Regions from separate parts of the Streptomyces sp. JLBG701 genome, predicted to be linked through region 2. Evidence: riboswitches for the same ligand, from Rfam matches in the RefSeq annotation. Region 2 holds a riboswitch; each other region holds the start of a gene.
The links. Region 2 has a riboswitch for cyclic di-AMP ahead of AC5DRG_RS21435 (transglycosylase family protein). Riboswitches for the same ligand answer to the same signal wherever they lie in the genome.

Region 1: another riboswitch for cyclic di-AMP. It lies ahead of AC5DRG_RS32555 (C40 family peptidase); the one in region 2 lies ahead of AC5DRG_RS21435 (transglycosylase family protein).
Region 3: another riboswitch for cyclic di-AMP. It lies ahead of AC5DRG_RS25100 (M23 family metallopeptidase); the one in region 2 lies ahead of AC5DRG_RS21435 (transglycosylase family protein).
Region 4: another riboswitch for cyclic di-AMP. It lies ahead of AC5DRG_RS31465 (transglycosylase SLT domain-containing protein); the one in region 2 lies ahead of AC5DRG_RS21435 (transglycosylase family protein).

What each region holds. Positions count from the first base shown of each region.
Region 1 covers NZ_CM178588.1:6,999,300-7,003,570, reverse strand. The annotation lists gene AC5DRG_RS32560 (ScyD/ScyE family protein) at 1-1,025, opposite strand, end outside; cyclic di-AMP (ydaO/yuaA leader) riboswitch at 1,278-1,449, shown strand; gene AC5DRG_RS32555 (C40 family peptidase) at 1,458-2,597, shown strand; gene AC5DRG_RS32550 (tellurite resistance/C4-dicarboxylate transporter family protein) at 2,816-3,790, shown strand; gene AC5DRG_RS32545 (hypothetical protein) at 3,768-4,121, opposite strand.
Region 2 covers NZ_CM178588.1:4,685,682-4,689,952, forward strand. The annotation lists gene AC5DRG_RS21425 (FtsB family cell division protein) at 1-73, opposite strand, end outside; gene eno (phosphopyruvate hydratase) at 186-1,472, opposite strand; gene AC5DRG_RS21435 (transglycosylase family protein) at 1,785-2,465, opposite strand; cyclic di-AMP (ydaO/yuaA leader) riboswitch at 2,469-2,655, opposite strand; gene AC5DRG_RS21440 (transglycosylase family protein) at 2,853-3,779, opposite strand; gene AC5DRG_RS21445 (cytochrome P450 family protein) at 3,973-4,271, opposite strand, start outside.
Region 3 covers NZ_CM178588.1:5,476,444-5,480,714, forward strand. The annotation lists gene AC5DRG_RS25095 (aldo/keto reductase) at 1-886, opposite strand, end outside; gene AC5DRG_RS25100 (M23 family metallopeptidase) at 1,021-2,052, opposite strand; cyclic di-AMP (ydaO/yuaA leader) riboswitch at 2,064-2,221, opposite strand; tRNA gene AC5DRG_RS25105 (tRNA-Met) at 2,562-2,635, opposite strand; partial or broken gene AC5DRG_RS25110 (hypothetical protein) at 2,708-2,962, opposite strand; gene AC5DRG_RS25115 (dihydrofolate reductase family protein) at 2,981-4,111, opposite strand; gene AC5DRG_RS25120 (MarR family winged helix-turn-helix transcriptional regulator) at 4,205-4,271, shown strand, end outside.
Region 4 covers NZ_CM178588.1:6,785,813-6,790,083, forward strand. The annotation lists gene AC5DRG_RS31455 (carboxymuconolactone decarboxylase family protein) at 59-520, shown strand; gene AC5DRG_RS31460 (HAD family hydrolase) at 610-1,422, shown strand; gene AC5DRG_RS31465 (transglycosylase SLT domain-containing protein) at 1,557-2,039, opposite strand; cyclic di-AMP (ydaO/yuaA leader) riboswitch at 2,043-2,222, opposite strand; gene AC5DRG_RS31470 (CocE/NonD family hydrolase) at 2,502-4,271, opposite strand, start outside.

The DNA of each region.
Region 1 (4,271 bases), 2.3 Mb from region 2:
TCACGGTCCGCGATCGACCAGGCCGAGACGTAGACCTTGCCGTCGTACGGGTCGACGGCGACGCCCGCCGGGAACGGCACCTTCACGCTCGTACGTTTGCCGTGCGAGACCTTGGTCACCTGGCCCGCGAAGAGCTGGCTGACGTACAGGTCGCCGCTGTTGTTGAAGGCGATACCGGTGATCGAGCCGAAGCCGGACTTCCAGCCGAGGACCTTGCCGGTCCAGGGGTCAACCCGCCACACGCGCGCGGTGGGCTTCGTGGGCTCGCCGTTCAGGTCGCCGACGTAGAGCTTTCCGTCGGGTCCGAGGGCGAGCGAGGTCGGGACGGACTCGTGTTTGTCATGGTCGGGGAAGACGGTGAAGGGGCGGGCCTTCCCGGACGGCGAGACCTCGATCAGGTCGTTGCCGGCCGCGTCGGCGACGATCCTGCGGCCGTCGGGGAGCGCGAGGACGGCGTACGGGTTGGACTCCAGCGCCGTCTTGTGCGGGTTGTACTTGTACTCCACGGCGGAGATGTCGGCGGCGATCCTCGCCTTGCCGTCGGCGACGGACAGCAGCTTGCCGAGCTTGTTCCAGGGTGGGGTGGTGGGCACGCCGGCCTCCGGCGGGGCGAAGGTCTCCACGCCCCAGACGCAGCCGTCGAGCGCGGAGACGCCGTCCACACCGGTCGCGAAGCCGCCGTCGGGCGCGGCTCCGGAGGGCAGGCCCTCGACGATCCGGTAGTGCCGCCAGGCGTTCCCGTCCCAGTAGATCTTGGTGACCGCCGAGGTGAGCCCGATGCAGGTCGTACCCTCCGGACCCTCCCCGATGCACTTCTTGCCGCCGCGTCCGGCTTCGGCGACGTACACATGTCCGTTGTCGTACGAGAGCTGTCGCGGGTTGTCGAGCCCCTTCGCGATCACGCGGACGACCGGTTTGCCGCCCGCGTGACCGCTGTCCGTGCCCGTGGCGGTCGCGGGGCCGATACCCGCGCTGGCGGCGAGTGCGACTCCTGTGGCGACGACGAGTGCTGTGCGCTTCCGCATGCCGTACCTCCCTCACCTGCCACGGCTCCAGACCGTGACTGGCTGGAAGTTAGCCCCCGGAAGCGGGCGGACGCCGTAACTCCGCACAAGTCACCACAGATCACTCCGGATCGGCCACCCTTGGTGACACGCATGAATAAGGTCACGAAAATGTATCGGGCATATCACCCATCAACCTTCACAGGGGCCACACGAGTTGGCTACCGTGCTCATCAGGCCGTACGACCCCCACCGGCGAACCGTCGCCGGGCCGCTCGGCCTCCGCCGAATCCGGTGCGCCCCAAGGCAGCCGGAACCGGGGACCCACACCGACCTTGGGGTGAATCGGTCCAACTCCCGTCCGGGACAAGGACCGTAGGGCAACCCTTCCGATCCACCCGCCCGAACCCGACAGCTAACTCGGTAGGCGGAATATGGAAGGAGTCGCCTCTCTTGGCGTCGTCGCACCGCAAAGCGCGTCCCACGGGCACGCGCGTCGCAGGCATACGGACCCCCGCCCTCGCCACGGCGGCCCTGACGTCCGTGGCCCTGCTGTCCCAAACAGCCACCGCAGCACCCTCGACCGACGACAAGCCCAGTCTTGAGGAAGTCGAGAAGAAGGTCGACGACCTCTACCGCCAGGCGGAGTCGGCGACCGACAAGTACAACGCGGCCAAGGAGAAGACCGCCAAGCAGAGCAAGCAGGTCGACACTCTCCTCGACGACGTCGCCAAGCGCACGCAGAAGCTCAACGAGGCGCGGGAGGAGCTGGGTTCGTACGCCGCGGCCCAGTACCGGACCGGGGCCTCCGCACCCGACACGGCTACCTTCCTGCTCGCCGACTCGCCGCAGGACTACTTCGACCAGGCCCAGCTGATGGACCGGATGACCGGCCGTCAGAAGGAAGCGGTCGACGAGTACATCACCGAGCAGTCCGCGACGATGCAGAAGCGCCAGGAGGCCACCGAGAGCCTCTCGACGCTCACCGAGTCGCAGAGCGACCTGAAAACGGCCAAGGCCACCGTCCAGCAGAAACTCTCCGACGCGCGCGTACTCCTGTCGCAGCTGACCGCCGAGGAGAAGGCGCGGCTCGCGGAGATCGAGAGGCAGAAGCAGGAGGAGGCCGAGCGCAAGGCGGCCCAGCTCGCCCAGCAGCAGGCCGAGGCCGCCGCGCAGGCCGCCCAGGAGGCGGACACCAGCGCCTCGACCGCCACCGCCACAGACTCGTCCTACGCCACCAAGGCCGAGAAGGCGCTCGCCTTCGCCCGCGCCCAGATCGGCAAGCCGTACGTCTGGGGCGCCACCGGCCCCGACTCCTACGACTGCTCCGGCCTCACCCAGGCCGCCTGGAAGGCCGCCGGCGTGACCCTGCCCCGCACCACCTACCTCCAGGTGGACGCGGGCACGACGGTCTCCCTCTCCAACATCCAGCCGGGCGACCTGGTCTTCTTCTACGACGACATCAGCCATGTCGGCCTCTACATCGGCAACGGCATGATGATCCACGCCCCGAAGCCCGGCGCGTACGTCCGCGAGGAGTCGATCTACTACGACGGCGAGTCGTCGATCTACAGCGTGGTCCGGCCCGCCTGACACTCGGAATGGACAAGCGGACCTGACACACGGAGTTCTGTCGCCACGCGCGCGCGAGCTGCCTTTCGGGGCGGCACGCGCGCGTGGCTGTTTTGCGGGCCGAGGCGCACTTGTTCGTGCCAGGCGTGCGCGCCCCCACCCCGCGCCAGCACGCTTTTCCGGGCGCCCGCGCGCGTGCCCCGCTCGCAACGCGCGCGAAGCTCCTTAGCATCGGCCCCATGTCCGGTATCTCCCCCCTCGGCGCCTGGTGGGCGCAGCGTCCGCCGGCGGCCGGGGCCGCCGTGATGGCGACCGGCATCATCTCGGTCGGCCTGCATCTGACGGGGTACGAGGTGCTGTCCCGTATCGCGCTCGCGGTGGCCTGCGCCGCCTGGCTGGCCCTGGCCGCTGACTTCGTCGTACGGCTGGCGCGGGAGCGGGCGCGCTGGCTGTCGGAGGCGGGGACGCTCGGCGCGCTGACCGGTGTCGCCGCGACCACAGTGCTCGGGACCCGTTTCTCCGCGGCCGGCTGGCAGACCGTGGCTCAGGCGCTGCTGGCGCTGGCCGCCGTGCTGTGGCCAGGGCTGCTCGTCGATGTCGTACGGCACTGGCGGCGCCGTATGCCCGGGGCGGTGTTCCTGGTCTGTGTGGCCACGCAGGGGCTCGCCGTGCTCGGGGCCACGCTCGCCCAGGCCGAGGGCACGGCCTGGCTCGCGCACGCGGCGCTGGTGCTGTTCTGGCTCGGACTGGTCCTCTACGGCTTCGCGCTCGCCCACTTCGATCTGCGGCAGGTGATCGAAGGGGCCGGGGACCACTGGGTCGCGGGCGGCGCGCTCGCCATGTCGGCGCTGGCCGGCGCGAAGCTGATCGCCGCCGACAGCGCGAGCCTGTACCTGTGGAACGACGACGACCGAGGCGTCCTGCGCGCGGTGACCGTCGCGCTGCTGGTGCTCGACCTGGCCTGGTACGTCGTACTGCTCGTCGCCGAGTTGCTCCGCCCGCGGCTGCGCTACGACGTGCGCCGCTGGTCGACGGTGTTCCCGCTGGGGATGACGGCGGCGGCGACTCTGGCGGTCGCGGCGGCCGTCGACGCCTCGTGGCTGAGGAGCCCCGGGGAGGTGCTGCTGTGGATCGCGGTGGCGGCGTGGCTGGCCGTTGCGGCGGGGGCGGTGTCCGCGGCGCGGGCGAGCCTCAGGTCCACAGCACCGCGATGAAGATGTTCGCCGTGGTCAGCAGGCCCACCAGGCCGAACAGGCTCTTGTCGACCTTCTCGTCGTCGCGCTTCACGTAGACGAGACCGAGGATCACGACCAGCAGGGCCAGCTTCACCCCGATCTTGATGTTGTTGACCGGCTGGTCGTCGGCCTGGTTGAGGCCGACCAGGATCACGCCGGTGACCAGCATGGTCAGCGCGCCGTGCAGCATCGCCGGGACGAAGCGGGCCGTGCCCTGGCCCATCGCCTTCATCTGGGTGAGAAAGCCGCCCAGCAGCGAGGCGATGCCGATGATGTGCAGGCCGACGAAGAGATGGATGAGTACGTCCATGAGGCCGGAGCCTAGCCAGGGGCACGGGAAGCGCCCGACACCGGCCTGCCACATCCGGCGGATCTTGCATATATGCGGTCCATAGCACTCCCCCGCCCACGGCCGCCCGGTAAACCGCCGCATCGGTCAGCGCCCTGCGTGAAGTCGGCG
Region 2 (4,271 bases):
GGGCCGCGGTCTGCTCGCCGAGCAGCTTGATCCTGGTCGCGGTGGAGAAACGGTCCCGGTCCTTCACGGCCATCTCTCACTCCCGTTCCCGACACGCGCGTACGTCCCCGCACACGGTACGGGACCGGGTACGGGGACGTACGTACGACTGGCTAAGCCTTAACCCTGTACGGGTCGTACGGGGGTCAGCCCTTGAAGCGCGGGAAGGCCGAGCGCCCGGCGTACACCGCCGCGTCGTCGAGGATCTCCTCGATGCGCAGCAGCTGGTTGTACTTGGCGACGCGCTCGGAGCGGGCCGGGGCGCCGGTCTTGATCTGGCCGCAGTTGGTGGCGACGGCGAGGTCGGCGATGGTGACGTCCTCGGTCTCACCGGAGCGGTGCGACATCATGCACTTGAAGCCGCTGTTCTGGGCGAGGGTCACGGCGTCCAGGGTCTCGGTCAGCGAGCCGATCTGGTTGACCTTGACGAGCAGCGCGTTGGCGGCGCCCTCGTCGATGCCGCGGGCCAGACGCTCCGGGTTGGTGACGAACAGGTCGTCGCCGACGATCTGGACCTTGCCGCCAAGCTTGTCCGTGAGGACCTTCCAGCCGGCCCAGTCGTCCTCGAACAGCGGGTCCTCGATGGAGACGAGCGGGTAGGCCGCCACGAGCTCCTCGTAGTACTCCGTCATCTCGGCGGCGGAGCGCTCCTTGCCCTCGAAGAGGTACTTGCCGTCCTTGTAGAACTCGGAGGCGGCGACGTCGAGCGCGAGGGCGACCTGCTCACCGGGAACGTAACCGGCCTGCTTGATGGCCTCGAGGATGAGGTCGAGGGCGGCGCGGTTGGAGTCCAGGTTCGGGGCGAAGCCGCCCTCGTCGCCGAGGCCGGTGGACAGGCCCTTGGACTTCAGCACGCCCTTGAGGGTGTGGTAGACCTCCGTGCCCCAGCGCAGCGCCTCGGAGAAGGACTCCGCGCCGATCGGGGCGATCATGAACTCCTGGATGTCCACGTTGGAGTCGGCGTGCGAGCCGCCGTTCAGGATGTTCATCATCGGAACGGGCAGCAGGTGCGCGTTCGGGCCGCCCAGGTAGCGGAAGAGCGGCAGGTCGCTGGCCTCGGAGGCGGCGTGCGCGACGGCGAGGGAGACGCCGAGGATGGCGTTGGCGCCGAGCGAGCCCTTGTTGTCGGTGGCGTCCAGGTCGAACATCGCCTGGTCGATCAGGCGCTGCTCGGTGGCGTCGTAGCCGACGAGCTCCGGGCCGATCTGCTCGATGACGGCCAGTACGGCCTTCTCGACACCCTTGCCCTGGTAGCGGTTGGGGTCACCGTCGCGGAGCTCGATGGCCTCGAAGGCGCCCGTGGAGGCGCCGGACGGGACGGCGGCACGACCCGTGCTGCCGTCGTCGAGGCCGACCTCGACCTCGACCGTGGGGTTGCCTCGGGAGTCCAGGATTTCCCGGGCTACGACGACGTCGATGGACGGCACGAGCATCTCCTTCTTGGGATGTGACGCGGCTCTGCAAGACCGCGATGGGTTCTGCGAGACCGAGCCTAACCGGCTCCGGGCGATCAGCCACCGCTTGGACCGGCCCCTGGACAGAACCGAGAGTAAATTGTTTCTGAACTGAACAAAGACGGCCGTACAAAGACGGCCGTACAAAGTCGGCGCAAGAAAAAGCCCCGCCCCGGTGCGTACGGGGGAACACGCACCGGAGCGGGGAGCCTCGTGGGGGACGGGGGTGACCCTCACGAGGCCTTCAGTATGAGGACCACGGATGTGAGGGCGCTGTGGTTCAGCTAGGTCTTACTTGAGGTGGAGCTGCTGACCCGGGTAGATGAGGTCGGCGTCCTCGACGATGTCCTTGTTCAGCTTGAACAGCTTCGCCCAGCCGCCCTTGACGTCGTGCTCCTCGGCGATGGAGCTGAGGGTGTCACCCTTGACGACCTTGTACTCGCCGTCACCCTTCTTGACCTTCTTGCCGGTCGGGGTGGTCACGGTCTTCTTGGCGGCCGGGCGCTCGGCGGAGCGGGAGGCCGACTGCTCGGTCGAGCGAGTGGTGGTGCCGGTGCTCGTGTCGGCGGAGGAGCTGGAGCTGCTGCTGCCGGTGTACGAGGCGCTGGACAGGCCGGTGCCACAGGTCGGCCAGGCACCCTTGCCCTGCGCGGCGAGGACCTTCTCGGCTATCTCGATCTGCTGCGCCTTGGTGGCCTGGTCGGCGGTGGAGGCGTAGGCGGAGCCGCCGTACGCGGCCCAGGTGGAGGCCGAGAACTGGAGGCCGCCGTAGTAGCCGTTACCGGTGTTGATGGCCCAGTTGCCGCCGGACTCGCACTGGGCGACGGTGTCCCACTCGGAGGCGGTGGCGGCGGAGGCGGTGCCGGACGCCATCAGCGGCGCAGCGATGGCGACACCGGTCACGCCGGCCAGTGCGGCGACGCGGGTGGCCTTGGACGGGCGACGGTGCTTGCCCTTACCGGAAAACAGCATGGTTGATCCCCTCACCGACGCCTGCGAGGTGAGCTGTCGGGTTCGGGCCGTGTGAGTTGCCCGGCCGCACACCTTTCGATGTACGACTTCACCCCAAGCCGGTTCCGGCCACTGAAGCCTCGAAGGCTTCAACTGCCGGGCCCGGCACTTACCTTGGGTCCCCCGCTCCTGCCTACGGCGCTGTTGAGCGACGACTGTTCCCGTAGGCCGCTGGCAGGACTCGGCGTTGCGGCAGACGGGGCTCGTGTTGACGAGCGGTGACGACCGTAGACAGGCGATCGCCGGAATTTCAAAGACGATCAGGGCTTCTGAGACTCATCCCACACTTTCCCCAAACCGGACATTCAGCGCGAACCATGACGCGAACTCCCGCTGCTTTTAACCCGTTTAGACACCAAGATCGAGGGTCTGACCGGCGAAGATGTGACTCGGGTCGGACCCGATCGCCTTCTTGTTCGCGGCATAGAGCGCACGCCATCCGCCATCGAGGTCAAGGGAGTCGGCGATGGACGCGAGCGAGTCGCCGGCACGGACTGTGTACGACTCACGCGACTCACTGGCGCCGCGATGCCTGCCGGTGCCGAGCGCGCCCGTGTCGACGAGGGCCGAAGAGCCGACACTCTGCTCGAAGTTGCCCGACTCGTCACCCTTCGTCGCACCTGTGGATGAACTGTCCGTTTCCTGAGGAGCGCTCTCGGTGGACGTCGACGCGGACTCGGAAGACGAAGGCGACTTGTCGGACTTGGTGGAGTTGTCCGCGGAGTTGCCCGTGGAGCCGGCGTCGGCGGAAGCGCCCGGGGAGTCGCTTGAGGAGTCGCTGGACGAAGAGGACGTATCAGATGATTTACCGGAGGAGTCGGACAGACCGGAAGAGCTGGACGAATCCGACGAGTCGGACGAGTCCCCCGCGACACCCGTGTCGACATCCGCCGAAGCCGAGTCCTGGCTGAGCCCGTTGAGCAGGCCGCAGGTGGACCACGCGCCCACACCCTGGTCGTCGAGGAGCTTCTCGGCGACGGCTATCTGCTGCGAGCGGCTGGCCAGGTCGGCGCTCGGGGCGTAGTCCAGGCCGCCGTACTCCTCCCAGTTCTCCTGGCTCAGCTGGAGGCCGCCGTAGTACCCGTTGCCCTCGTTGGCACTCCACGCGCCGCCGCTCTCGCACTCCGCGACGCGATCCCACGTGGTGCCGTCGGCGGCGCTCGCCACCGTCGCCCCGAGGAGCGGGATCGCGATGGCGGAGCCGGTGACTCCGGCCGCGACGAGGATGGCGGGGGCCTGACGGGGGCGACGGTGACGACCGTTCCCGGAGAGCATGTGGGGACCTTTCCGGAGGCAACAGTGACCTGCGCGACGGATGAAGCGGGGGCGTCGCACTGGTACGCGAACGTATCTGCAGTCGATCACTTGTCACAAGTTAATGCCGCGAGGATCACGTGAAGATCACAGACTTGAGGGTTTGTCAGGTTTGCGGTGGCGGAGCGGGGCCCTGCGCAGTCGCCGGACGGAATTAACGGACCGGCGTGAACTCCACAGGCAAAGTGCGCAATCCACGCATGATGAGGCCGCCGCGCCAGCGCAAATCGGTTGGATCCGCCGCGAGTTGGAGGTCTGGGAGGCGGGTGAGGAGCGTGGCGAGCGCCGTCTGGCCCTCCAGGCGGGCGAGGGGGGCGCCGAGGCAGTAGTGGATGCCGTGGCCGTAACCGAGGTGCTGATTGTCACGTCGGGAGAGGTCGAGCGTGTCCGGCTGCGCGAAGCGTTCGGGGTCGCGGTCCGCGGCCGCGAGTACGACGAGGACGGGGTCGCCTG
Region 3 (4,271 bases), 790 kb from region 2:
CGACCAGTGCCGGGAGCTGGTCCACCGTACGGGCCGACGCGATCGGGGCCGCGACCGTCGGCTGGGACGCGAGCCAGGCCAGGGCGACCGTGGCGACCTCCGCCCCGCGTGATGCGGCGATCTCGTCGAGGGCCGTGAGGACCTTGCGGCCGCGTTCGGTGTCGAGATGCTTGCCGGCGCCCATCGCGGCGCGCCGGCTGTCGACCGTAACGCCGGGGCGGTACTTGCCCGTGAGGAAGCCGGACGCGAGCCCGAAGTACGGGAGGGCGGCCAGGCCGGTGCGCTCGGCGAGGTCCTGGAGCTCGCCCTCGTAGGTGTCGCGGGAGACCAGGTTGTAGTGGGGCTGGAGGGCGACGTACCGCGCGAGACCCTCGCGGTCGGAGAAGTCGAGGGATGCCTGGAGGCGCTCCGCCGAGATGTTCGAGGCGGCGATGTGCCGTACCTTGCCCGCCTTCACCAGCTCGTCGAGCGCGCCGATGATCTCCTCGACCGGCACCTCGGGCTTGTCGAAGTGGGTGTAGTAGAGGTCGATGTGGTCGGTGCCCAGGCGGCGCAGGGACGCGTCGGCGGCGGCCCTGATGTTGGCGGCCGTGAGGCCCGGGAACTCGGGGTGCTGGCTGACCTTGGTCGCGATGACCACGTCGGAACGGTTGCCGCGCGCCTTGACCCAGTTGCCGATGATGGTCTCGGACTCGCCGCCCTTGTTGCCCTCGACCCAGGCCGAGTAGGAGTCGGCGGTGTCGAGGAAGTTGCCGCCCGCGGCCGCGTACGCGTCGAGGACGGCGAAGGACTGCGCCTCGTCGGCGGAGAAGCCGAAGACGTTGCCGCCGAGGACGAGCGGGAAGACCTCCAGGTCGGAGGAGCCGAGCTTGCGAAGAGAAGTCATGCTCTACAGCAACACCCGCACCGGAGCGCCCTGTTCCGGAGGCAATGGCAAAGTTCCGTAAACCCCAAAAGACCGGCAGCCCTGGCGTCGGGGGGGTGTCGCCAGGACTGCCGGAAGTCGGAGAGGAACAAGCCTCAGGGGGTGAGCCCCTTGCTCTGCAGCCAGGCCATCGGGTCGATCCCGGTGTCCGCTCCACCGGGGTGGACCTCCAGGTGGAGGTGCGCCCCGGTCACGTTGCCCGTGGAGCCGACGCGTCCGATGACATCGCCGGTGTTGACCTTCTGGCCGACGCTGACGCTGATGGACGACTGGTGGGCGAACCAGAGCTCGGTGCCGTCGTCGAGCGTGAGCACCGTCTTGTAGCCGTACGACCCGTCCCAGCCGGCCTCGGTGATGGTGCCGCTGTGGATGGCCTTGATGAGCGTGCCCGTGGGCGCGGCGAAGTCGAGGCCCGTGTGGTAGCCGGAGGACCACAGGGAGCCGGCCTGGCCGAAGGTGCTGGTGATCGTGTACGAGGAGGTCGGCAGCGTGTACTGCTTGGCCAGCTCGGCCAGGCGCTCGGCCTCCGCCTTCGCGGCGGCTTCCTCGGCGGCCTTCTTCTTCGCGGCGGCGGCCTTGGCGTCGGCCGCCTTCTCCGCCGCTGCGGCGGCGTCCGCGGCCTTCTTCTCGATGGCGGCCTGGGCAGCCTCCTGCGCCGCGGTGTCGGCCTGGTCCTGCTGCTGCTCGGCCTGGAGGATGATCCGGGCGCGCAGTGCCTCGCCGGCGTCGGTGGTGCCCTCGGCGGTGTCCTCGGACGTGACACCCACGCTGCTGAGCGCGGTGGCGGAACCCTTGGGGCCTTCGTCGTCCGAGATGAGCGAGCCGACGGACGGCAGGTCGGGCATGGAGATGGAGACGGGCGGCTTGCCGGTGTTGGCGCTGGCCATACCGGCCCCGCCGACGGCGGCTATGACACCGACGCCCAGGACGGTGGAGCTGCGGGCGAGTCCCCCGCCGCGCTGCTTGCTGACGCGGTGCCGGCCTCGTACGGGAAGAATGGACTCCGCGGTGGGGTTCCACTCCTCCTTCGGGCCCTCGTCGGTGCGGGCGCCGCCGTAGACGAAGGTCTCGGGGCTGCGCTGTTCCGGCACGAACGGGGCTTCTGGGGCGGGCGGGTTGGACGCCACGTAGGCGTGCTCCTTTCCTTCCTTCTCGCCTACCGGGTTAGCTGACGGGTTCGGAGCAGGAAGGTCTCCTACGCGCGTATAACTGCCGTGCTGCCACGGCGTTATCCGCGTGATTCACCCCAAGTTGGTGGTTCCCCGGTTCCCTTGCGGGATTCGGCACGTGCGCACGGAGCCGACTCTTGTGACGGCTGGGACGACCGCGCTGCGTTATCGAACGTTAATAGACGCGGGCCCTGGATTCCAAGCCGTTCGGCTTGATCATTAACGATTTTCCGCAGGACGTAGCCGTCATGACCGGTAGAAAACGGGCGAGTTGACCGCGATTCAGGAGTCACACCAATTCTGACGGTGTGTCAGTCGTTATGCGGAGCGGGATCATGCGAACACCCCCCGTGACAACGATCAAGAACCAGTGGCGGCGCGCCCGTCCAGGTTTCGACGCTCGGCATCGGCGGCCCGGAATACACCGAAGGCCCGGATCTCAAGAGATCCGGGCCTTCGGCCGTGAGTAGCGGGGACAGGATTTGAACCTGCGACCTCTGGGTTATGAGCCCAGCGAGCTACCGAGCTGCTCCACCCCGCGCCGTTGTGACTCCAGTGTACGTCATCCGGAGGACCACATGCACACGCGTTGATTTGAAGCGCTCAGGGCACCTCACGTCGCAGGATTTCCGGCGTGGGTGAGGGTCTCCCAGGAAACGAAGAGGTCGTCGGTGCCGGCGGGCCGGGTCTCCTCGGTGTCGATGGTCGAGCCGACCGGGCTGAGCGGCACCTTGCCGTCCTTCTCCAAGTAGAAGTAGGCGGGCACGCGCTCGCGGAAGCGCTTCAGGGCGTGGTCGAAGGTCTGGTGGTCGTCGAGGAAGACGGCGATGCCGATCGCGGCGTCGGCCATCGCGAGGTCCCAGTTGCCGACCCGTGCGCGGGCAACTCAGCCCAGCAGATGCCGATTCGGCACCATGGCCGCCCACTCGTACTCCGGCAGTACGACCACGTCGACCCCCTGGCTGGTCAGCAGCCCGCTCCCGTCGGCCGCCTCGACGAACGTGTTCGGCTCGCGCCACGCCGTGACCACCCGTCGTACGCCCGCGTCGAGGATGATCCGCGCACACGGCCGGGGCCGCGAGGCACGGTGTGCGCAGGGCTCCAGGCTGCTGTACACAGTCGCGTCGGCGAGCCGCGGATCCGCCGGGTCCAGCTTGGCGAGGGCGGCCTCCTCCGCGTGCACCACGGGATCGTCGCCCTCTCGCGAGTACCCGCGGGCCAGCTCGGTCCCGTCGGCGGCCACCACCACCGCCCCCACGCTGAACGCGGTCCCCGAGGGCGGACACAGCACCGCCAGCTCGCAGGCCAGCGCCAGCCAGTGCCCGTCGGCGGACGCCGGTACGTCTCCGGTGCCGGGCGCGGTGGGCTCGTAGCGCATGAGTACGACGTCCTCGATGGCCCGCGTCTCCATGAGCCGCAGGCGTCCGCCCTGGTAGGGGCCGGGGCCGAAGAGCCGGGGGGCGTCCGGGTCGCCGACGAAGAGTGGTGCGACGACGAGTTGCAGCTCGTCGGCGAGCCCTTGCTGAAGCAGCTGGGTGTGGACGGTCCCGCCGCCCTCGACCATGAGACGCCGGACGCCGCGGACGTCGTGCAGGTGGTCGAGGAGGGCGTGCCAGTCGAGCTCGGGGCCGAGCGGCACGACGTCGGCGGCGAGCTCCAGTGCCTGTGCGCGGACGGCGCCCTTGTCGGTCGTATAGACGATCTTCTCGCCGCCCGTGTGCCAGAAGTTGGCGGTCGGGTCGAGGTCGCCGGAGCCGCTGACGGTGACCTTGAGCGGGTACTCGGGCTTCCCCTCGGCGACGCGGGCGGCGCGGCGCTCGGGCGAGTTGACCAGGAGGCGGGGGTTGTCGGCTCGGATGGTGCCGGCGCCGACGAGGATCGCGTCCACGGAGGCCCGTACCTCGTCGACGCGGTCGAAGTCGGCCGGGCCGGACAGGAGCAGGCGCTCGGGGCCGGTGTCGTCCAGGTAGCCGTCGAGGGAGACGGCGGCGGAGAGCAGGACGTGGGGGTGGGGCATCGGCGCGCTCCCTGTCGGCAACCTGCGGTCTTGAGCTTGAGGTCTTGAGCTTGCGGTCTTGGTTCAAGTTTGAAACAAACCTACACTGGGTGCATGACGACCCGCTGGCTCAGCCCCGAGGAGCAGCGCGCGTGGCGCGCGTACGTCGCCGCCTCGCTTC
Region 4 (4,271 bases), 2.1 Mb from region 2:
CCCCGCTTCGTCAGTGGAGTGAGCAAGCAACCAGACCACTGACCCAGGAGGCAGCACCATGAAGGCACGGATGACGAACCCGGCGTACGTCCTTCCGACCGCGATGAAGGGAATCGGCAGTCTCGTTCAGGCGATCGGCGAGGGCGGGCTGTCGCAGGAGCTCGGGGAGGTCGTCGCGCTGCGCGCCAGCCAGATCAACGGGTGCAGCGCGTGTGTCCACGGGCATGTGCACAACCTGCGGAAGGCCGGCACGAGCGAGGACCGGATCGCGGCTGTGGCCGTCTGGCGCGAGGCGCCCTGGTTCACGGACGCGGAGCGCGCCGCACTGCAGTTGACCGAGGTGATGACGCGGCTCGCCGACCGTTCGCAGGACTCCGTGCCGGACGCCCTGTGGGACGAGATCGCCGACCACTTCGACGAGAAGGAACTGTCCGCGCTGATCCTCACGATCTCCCTCACGAACATGTTCAACCGCATCAACACCACCATCAGGGAGCCCGCGGGCACCACTTGGGGATGAACCGCGTGGGGCGGCCGGGACGGCAGTGAGCGTCGCTGTCGTCCGGTTCGCGCCGAGTCGGTGGGGCGTCCTGTCCGTATTCTCTGATCATGGCCGCACCCATCGCATATTCACTCATCGCCACTGACCTGGACGGAACGCTGCTGCGCGGCGACGACACCCTCTCCGACCGGTCCCTTTCCGTGCTGGCGAGGGTGGTTGAAGCCGGTGCGCAGCACCTCGTCGTGACCGGACGGCCGGCGCCGAGAGTGCGCCCGCTGCTCGATGACCTCGGCAGCGGGGGGCTCGCGGTGTGCGGGCAGGGCGCGCAGTTGTACGACGCCGGCGCGGACCGTCTGCTGTGGTCCGTCACCCTGGACCGGGAGTTGGCCGAGACCGCGCTGGGCAAGATCGAGGCCGAGGTCGGGCAGGTGTACGCGGCCGTCGACCAGGACGGCGTCGACGGGCTCACGCTCATCGAACCGGGGTATCTGATGCCCCATCCGACGCTGCCCGCGGTACAGGTCGGGAAGCGTGACGACCTCTGGGGCGAGCCCATCAGCAAGGTCCTGCTGCGCCACCCGTCCCTGTCCGACGACGAGTTGGCGTCGACGGCGCGCGGAGTGGTGGGTTCCCTCGCCACCGTCACGATGTCGGGGCCCGGGACCGTCGAACTCCAGCCATGCGGCATCACCAAGGCGACGGGGCTGGCGCTGGCGGCCCGGCACCTGGGCCTGAGCCCGGACCGGACGATCGCCTTCGGGGACATGCCCAACGACATCCCGATGTTCGACTGGGCCGCCCACGGCGTCGCCATGGCCAACGCCCATCCCGAACTCAAGGCGGTGGCCGACGAGATCACCCTGTCGAACGAGGACGACGGCATCGCCGTAGTCCTGGAAAGACTGTTCCCGCAGCTCTGAAACCCCCGAACCCCCGAAGCCCCGAAGGCCCGAAGGGCCCAAGGGGCGCGGGGAACTGCGCGACCAGCCACGACGAAGCCGCAGACGCAAGACGACACATCCCGGCACCACCCATCGCGGCTCTACCGGCGGAGCTAGTACGCCCCGTAGACGTTGTCGATCGAGCCGTACCGCGCCGCCGCGTAGTTGCAGGCCGCGGTGATGTTCGCGACCGGGTCGTAGGAGTCCCACGACGTGCCGGCCACGTGGTAGGCGTTGAAGGTCGGGTCGATCACCTGGAGCAGGCCCTTGGACGGGGTGCCGGCGGCCGCGTTGGAGTCCCAGTTGTTGATGGCGTACGGGTTGCCCGAGGACTCACGGATGACGTTGCGATAGATGCCGTCGTACGTCCCGGGGATTCCGTTCTGCGCCATGACCTGGAGGGAGGCCCGGATCCAGCCGTCGAGGTTGTTCGCGTATCCCAGCGAGGTGGCCGTGACCGTGGTCGTGGTGGCCGCGGACGCGGTGGTCGCGCCGATGAGCGGGAGGGCCAGTACGGCGGCTCCGGTGCCGAGGACGGCGAGCTTGCGGGCGAGGCGGTTGGGGCGCTTGAGACGGTATTGAGCGGCAGCGGGCATGGCGGATTTCCTCTCCGGCGCCTGCGAGGTGAGCTGTCGGGTGCGGGCTGGGAGGTGCCCGGCCGTGCCGCCGTAGAGCGACACGACTTAACCCCAAGCCGTACCGGTATGTCCGAAGACGTCCGGGTCCGGCGACTTACCTGGGTCCCCCGCTCCTGCCGTGCGAGTGGTCGTCGATGAGTGTGTGGCGAGCGGCGGCAGGATTCGGCGTTCCGCCCGACAGGCCGGGAACGTATGCGACAGCACATGTCCGGAACAAGTACCGGATTCACAGAACATGCCTGTTGACCTTGTTGTGAGGCTTATGCGGTGCTTGATCCTTTGCGGTCGCCAAGCCTCAATTGCCCATCGGCGCAAGGGGAGGGGCGGGTTCCGGTGCATGAAAGCGTGAATGCCCGTGAGTGACCCAACTCACGGGCGTTCGCAAGAGCGGCAAATCGGGCAATGAAGCCCAAGTAGTGGTTAACCGGCTGTCCGTGGGATCCGCTTCTCCCATGTCCGGTGAAAGACGACCTCGCCGCCCTCCGTGCAGACCACCTCGTTGGAGGTGACGAAGGCCGTCGCGTCGCAGGCGATCTCCGAGCGAGTGGTGACCGTCGTGTCCCAGGCCATCTCGGGGCGGTGCAGCCGGATCGACCAGTCCGAGCGGGTGCGGGCCGACAGGGGGTCCGACTCGTTGATCGTGTACGTCTCCAGCGCGTCCTCGGTGAATTCCAGACCGTCGGGGTACACGCGCGTACCGCCGTAGCGCGGGTCGACCTCCAGGCGCCACTCGCCCTTCGCGACATCGCGGACGACCAGTCGCTCGGGGCGCGGTTCGTCCAGCGTGGCCGGGTAGTTCACGCCGATCGGCTCCGCCTCCTCCGGTTCCTCGAAGCGGATCCCCGGCGTCAACTCGTGGTTTCGTACCGGCAGTTCCAGCGCACTGCCCGCCGGATCCAGCGTGAAGCCCGCCGCCGACTCCGGCTGGGGCCAGATCCACGGCCAGTACGCCGAGGAGACCGCGAGGCGGATGCGGTGCCCCGGCGGGAAGACGTGACCGATGCCGTTGAGCTCGAAGGTCACCTCCTCCGTGGCGCCCGGCGGCCACGCCACGGCCCGGTCGCGCCCCTGCCGCGCCGACAGGTTCAGCACACCCCGGGTGACCAGGGTCGACGAGCCGTCCGGCGCCACGTCGCAGACCCGGGCGACCACCTGGCCGCGCCCCACCTCCGACGTCAGCCGCAGCCGCACCCTCGGCCGCCCCAACACCCAGGCCTCCTCCGGCACTTCGAACTCGAAGCAGACCGACCTCGCGTCCTCGTCCCGCTGGTCCGGCGGCAGGTCGCCGTCGTTGCCGAAGGGAAAGAAGCGGCCCGCGTCGACGCCCGTGTGCATGGGGGAACGGACCGGAAGAGGGGCGCCCTGAAGGCCGTACGAGATGGTCGTGACGTTGGGGGAGGGCCAGGCCGGTTCGCCCACCCAGCGGCCCGGGAGGGTCTCGTAGACCGTCGCCGGGGGGTGCGAGTCGCTGATGTACGCGCGCAGGAGGGACTCGGACATGATGCCGGTGTCGATGCCCTTCAGGTGCTGGTCCCACCAGCGCAGGGTCTCCTGGAGGAAGCCGATCGCCGGGCCGGGCGGGAGGCCGCGGTCGGGGTACTGGTGCGACCAGGGGCCGATCAGGCCGCGTACGCGGTCCGGCGGGAGGTGTTCGACCAGGCGCAGGACCGTGTCGCGGTACGGGTCGTGCCAGCCGCCCACGGCCAGGACGGCGGCGTCGATCGCGCCGTAGTCCTCGCAGACGCTGCCGTGGCGCCAGTAGTCGTCCCGCGTCTGGTGGGCCAGCCAGGTGTGCAGGAAGGGGTCCACCCGCTCCAGGCGCTTGAGCCACATGTCGCGCCAGGACTCGCCGACGTAGTGCGGGTCGGGCGGCCGGGACACGAAGGCGAGCATGGTCGCCGCCCACGCGTGCATGTCCACGGCGAGGACGGAACCTCCCGTGTAGTGCACGTCGTTGTCATAGCGGTCGTCCGTCGAGCAGACCGTGACGATCGCCTTGAGCGGCTCGGGCGCGAGGGCCGCGATCTGGAGGGAGTTGAAGCCGCCCCAGGAGATGCCGAACATGCCGACCCGCCCGGAGCACCAGGGCTGCGCCGCCAGCCAGTTCACCACCTCGACCCCGTCGGCCAGCTCCTGCCCGTCGTACTCGTCGCCCGGCATGCCCTCGCTGTTGCCGTGCCCGCGGATGTC